DNA from 2 places in the Lacrimispora indolis DSM 755 genome. Region 1 is predicted to be linked to the other one. Evidence: predicted binding sites of a transcription regulator. Region 1 holds the regulator's gene; the other holds the start of a gene.
The links. Region 1 encodes NrdR, which represses ribonucleotide reductase genes. Its sites were predicted from a motif close to CACAANATNTTGTG; they were not measured.
Positions count from the first base shown of each region.

Region 2: the regulator NrdR is predicted to act here: its motif matches at 1,166-1,179, upstream of K401_RS0127480 (ribonucleoside-diphosphate reductase subunit alpha).

Region 1 covers NZ_AZUI01000001.1:4,622,944-4,625,352, reverse strand. Annotated here, with positions in the region: gene aroQ (type II 3-dehydroquinate dehydratase) at 1-316, opposite strand, end outside; gene K401_RS0122495 (YqeG family HAD IIIA-type phosphatase) at 532-1,041, opposite strand; gene nrdR (transcriptional regulator NrdR) at 1,049-1,501, opposite strand; partial or broken gene K401_RS0122485 (PRC-barrel domain-containing protein) at 1,635-1,889, opposite strand.
Region 2 covers NZ_AZUI01000001.1:5,666,088-5,668,496, reverse strand. Annotated here, with positions in the region: gene K401_RS0127490 (ABC transporter permease) at 1-74, shown strand, start outside; gene K401_RS0127485 (ABC transporter permease) at 75-1,016, shown strand; gene K401_RS0127480 (ribonucleoside-diphosphate reductase subunit alpha) at 1,253-2,409, shown strand, end outside.

The DNA.
Region 1 (2,409 bases):
TATGGACATTGGATATATGGACTTCAACCTTGGGAATCTCTACAGAACCCAGCGCATCTCTAACGGCATAGCTGTAATGGGTAAAGGCTCCGGGATTGATGATGATCCCTTCTGTCCCGTTGTGATATGCCTCCTGAATCTTATCGATGATTCCGCCTTCATAATTACTCTGATAGACCTCCAGTTCATGGCCTTCTCTCCGGGCTTTTTCCTCCAGCATGGATACCAGAGCATGATAATCCTCTGTTCCGTATATTCCCTTTTCCCGTATCCCTAAAAAATTCAGATTCGGCCCGTTTAAAACAAGAATTTTCATATCCTCCTACCGCCTTTTCTGCCCACACGTTTTTTGCGAAAAGATATCTCCCAAAGGCATGTCCGGCAGTTTCTTTCTAATGTCCGCAAATCAGGGGCTCGTTTGTAATATCCTGTATGTTTTGGATCAGCCGGCTTGTCCGGACCGTTTCATCCGTATTATAACCGGTTGAGGGGTCTTTTACCCGCCGGAAATATTCCCACTTTTGATGCCCATCATTTTTGTTTTTTCTTATCCCTGTGGTAAAAATACAGTACGACTGCTTCTAAAACTCGTTTTAAAACGATCTGGATTTCTTCCTTTGGATGAATCGGTTTAACCAGGATGCTGTGGATTCCTGCTCTCTTTGCACCATAAACATCGGTGAAAAGCTGGTCTCCTACAAACACCGTCCGTTTTACGTCCGTACCCATTAATTCCATGGCCCTTAAGTATCCTCTTCGCCCCGGCTTGTTTCCTTTATAAATGTAGCGGGGACTTCCCGCAGCCCTGGCAAAGGCAGCTACTCTCGGCTCCTTGTTATTGGAAAGAAGGCAGGTTTCCATCCCAAGCTCATGCAGCCGTAAAAACAGCTTCTTAGCCCTTTCATCCGCAGGTGCGTCATGAGGTACCAGAGTATTGTCAATATCAAAAATAACGCCTCTTATCCCGCTCTTATATAACTTTTCAAAAGGTATGTCATATGCAGAAGCCGCGTCTTCATCCGGATAAAATATTCTAAGCATAAATCTCCTACTTCTTTAACAGTTTTCCTATTTCTTCCATAAACGTATTCACGTCTTTAAATTCCCGGTATACGGAAGCAAAGCGCACATAAGCTACCTCATCCACTTCCTGCAGCTTTTTCATAACAAGCTCTCCGATCACCGTGCTTTCCACTTCCTTTTCCTCCCGGTTAAATACCTGGGTTTCTATCTCATCTACCATGGAATCAATCTGCTGTGATGATACCGGACGTTTATGGCAGGAATGAAGAATTCCTGATTCTATTTTTGAACGGTCGTAAACCTCTCTGGAATTATCTTTTTTAATTACCATGAGAGGCATGGTCTCCAGCTTCTCATAGGTAGTAAACCGTTTTCCGCATTTCTCACACTGTCTGCGGCGTCTGATGGAACTGTTGTCGTCTGCCGGTCTGGAATCAATGACCTTTGTATCTGCTTCATTGCAAAATGGGCATTTCACGTTTTGGGTCCTCCTGTCTCACGGACTGTAATTTCATTGGCATAATTTACTTCATGAAAGCAAATACCAATCAAACTTCTTTATAGTATATATATCATAACGTACAATCCTCAGATCCGCAAGCCCATCCTCCTTATATCCCGCATTTTTCCGTTGCTTTATCCAAATCCACATTTACAAGGATGATATCCGGACCAACCTGCCTGATGTCACAGAAGGGGATCACATATTCCCTTTCCCTGACCAAAAATCCGCAAAAGCAACCTGGCCCAGGCACAATAATGGCTAAAAGGCAACCTGTTTCCATGTCAAAATCCACATCACCAACATAGCCCAGACGTCTGCAGTCACAGATGTTAATTACTTCTTTTTGTTTCAGATCATTAACACTAAATTGATATCAGTGAATACACTGTACATTATTATTGGAATTAAATAGCAATTTAAACGCTATGCAATTTCCCCTTGTTTACATGGGTAAAATCACTGGAAATTTAAGCCGTCTTGACATAAACCCAGGCTATTACGCTATAGATGCCGCTAGCACAATATCAGGTGCGCCAGAAGGGACATCATACACGGGATTTATACAGTTGCCTGTCGCAGCATACAGAACACAGATTATTTTGGGTTTTGCCGATAACGGGATAAAAGTCAGGCAATACGTTGGAAATCCGGCAGCTTGGTTTTCATGGAAATGATCATTTAGGCCTTTTTCCACATACAATACACATTCAAGTCTTGACTGGATATGGTAGACCCTGACAAGTTCGTAACCACTATTGTTTGACGGTAAATATGCTTTATTATAATGCTTTGTGTACTCGCCCCGGGTAATGCGAACATGGTGGATACTAATAAGTATCCTGTTTTATCTGGTATTACAAATTGCGCACTTGCGCCCGTAG
Region 2 (2,409 bases), 1.0 Mb from region 1:
TCGGCTTTATGGTGCTGCTCATTTTGGGCAGAGAGCTTCTTGCCGGGAAAATGAGACCAAAGGAGGGGAAATAGATGCTGGACCAGATTTTAACCGTCAGCTTTCTGACTGCCTTTTTATCGGCGGCAGTACGAATGGCTGTGCCTCTTGCCTATGCAGGGCTTGGGGAGACTATTTCGGAAAAAAGCGGAATTCTGAACATCGGAATGGAGGGAGTCATGCTTTCCGGCGCATTTTTCTCTTTTGCAGGTGCGTTTTACTCAGGAAGCATGACTCTGGGGCTTCTTTGCGGCATGGCAGGGGGAGCTGCTGTCAGCATGATCCATGGAGTCTTGTCAATTAAGCTGTCAAAAGACCAGTCAGTCAGCGGGATCGCCATCAATATTTTTGTGATGGGGGTTACCGGTTTTTTGTATAAGCTCATGTCGGGGGGACAATCCTACCAGCAGATCCAGCCTCTTCTTAAGGTACGGATCCCGGTGCTTTCCGGCATTCCGCTCATTGGAAACGCTCTTTTTTATCAGGATATTCTCACCTATCTCATGTATTTTCTGGTCATAGGGGCAGCTCTCTTTTATAAAAAAACAAACACAGGGCTTTCCTTTGCAGCCATTGGAGAAAGTCCCCGTTCCGCAGATTCGGCAGGGATACCGGTTTACAAGTACCAGTACATTTCCATGGTTTTAAACGGAGTGCTGGGGGGAATGGGAGGTGCATATCTGGTTCTGGTACAGGTGGGGAATTTTTCGGAAAATATGACCTCCGGGCGGGGCTACATTGCCCTTGCAGCTGTTATTCTGGGCCGCTATGTTCCTTTTGGAATGATGGGAGCAGCCCTTTTGTTCGGCGCCGCCAATGCGCTGCAGATCCGCCTTCAGGCAGTTGGTGTTCCCCTTCCCTCCCAGGCATTGTCCATGCTTCCCTATCTGATCACGTTGGCCGCCCTCCTGGGTACCGCTGGGAGGAGCCATGCACCGGAAGGTCTTGGAAAGCCTTATGTACGCGGTTCCAGATAAGATCTTTCTTTTAAATGAAAACGCCTGAACTCTTATTTTGTAAGAGTTCAGGCGTTTTTTACTCGTTGGTTTTTCAGCCTTTCATTTCATGATAAAAAAAGAAGAAAATATCCTGAGAACGAATATTTTGTATGTCAATGGTTGAAATTAACTATATGTTGTGGTATATTTTTACATGTGATATTGGATAACAGTTATTGATACTAATATAAATCATGGAATGGCGGGAATTATAAATGGACAAGAGAAATGGGAAACAGGAAATTCTGGAATATTTTAAAGCGGTAGAGGAACTGGAAGAAGTATTGGACGGAATCCAAAAGGAGTGGGATTCCCCATCCTATGACCTGGATCACCTTTCCATAAAATTCACAGGGTTTTGCAAGAAAGATATGAGCCTTGAGGAGCGGTTGGGAGCACTGATCCAGGCGGCGGTGGAGCTGACGACCCAGGAAGCGCCGGACTGGGAATATATAGGAGCAAGACTTCTCCTGCTGCGTTTTGACATCAGGTTAAAGGCAGAGCTTGACCAGAGGCAGATTGGCAGCTTTTACGATAAAATCTGTTTTCTTACAGAGGAGGGGCTTTACGGAGATTACATACTGGAGAATTACAAGGAGGAAGAAATCCACCGGTATGAAACGTTCATGGATCAGGAGAGAAACCATCTGTTCAACTATTCAGGGCTGGAGCTGCTGCTTAACCGGTATGTGATCCGAAGCCGTCAGAATACGCCTTTGGAAACACCCCAGGAAATGTTTCTGGGAATTGCCATGCATCTTGCCATGCTGGAAAAGGAAGACCGGGAGACTTGGGTAAAACGGTTTTACGATATGCTCAGCACCTTAAAGGTCACCATGGCCACCCCCACCCTTTCAAACGCCAGAAAGCCTTACCATCAGCTTTCCTCCTGCTTTATTGATACAGTGCCGGACAGCCTGGATGGAATTTACCGGAGTATTGACAGCTTTGCTAAGGTCAGCAAGTTCGGAGGAGGCATGGGCCTTTACTTTGGAAAAGTCCGAGCTGCAGGAAGCGCGATCCGCGGTTTTAAGGGAGCTGCGGGAGGTGTGATCCGGTGGATCAAGCTGGCCAATGATACCGCCGTGGCAGTGGACCAGCTGGGAGTGCGGCAGGGGGCGGTGGCGGTTTACCTGGATGTCTGGCATAAGGATCTGCCTGAATTTCTGACTCTGAAAACCAATAACGGCGATGACCGGATGAAGGCTCACGATGTTTTTCCTGCCATCTGCTACCCCAATCTGTTCTGGAAGCAGGCAAAGGAGAACATCGAGGGGGACTGGTACTTAATGTGCCCTCATGAAATTCTGACTGTAAAGGGCTGGGCGCTGGAAGACTCTTATGGAGCCCAGTGGGAGGAGCGTTACCTTGA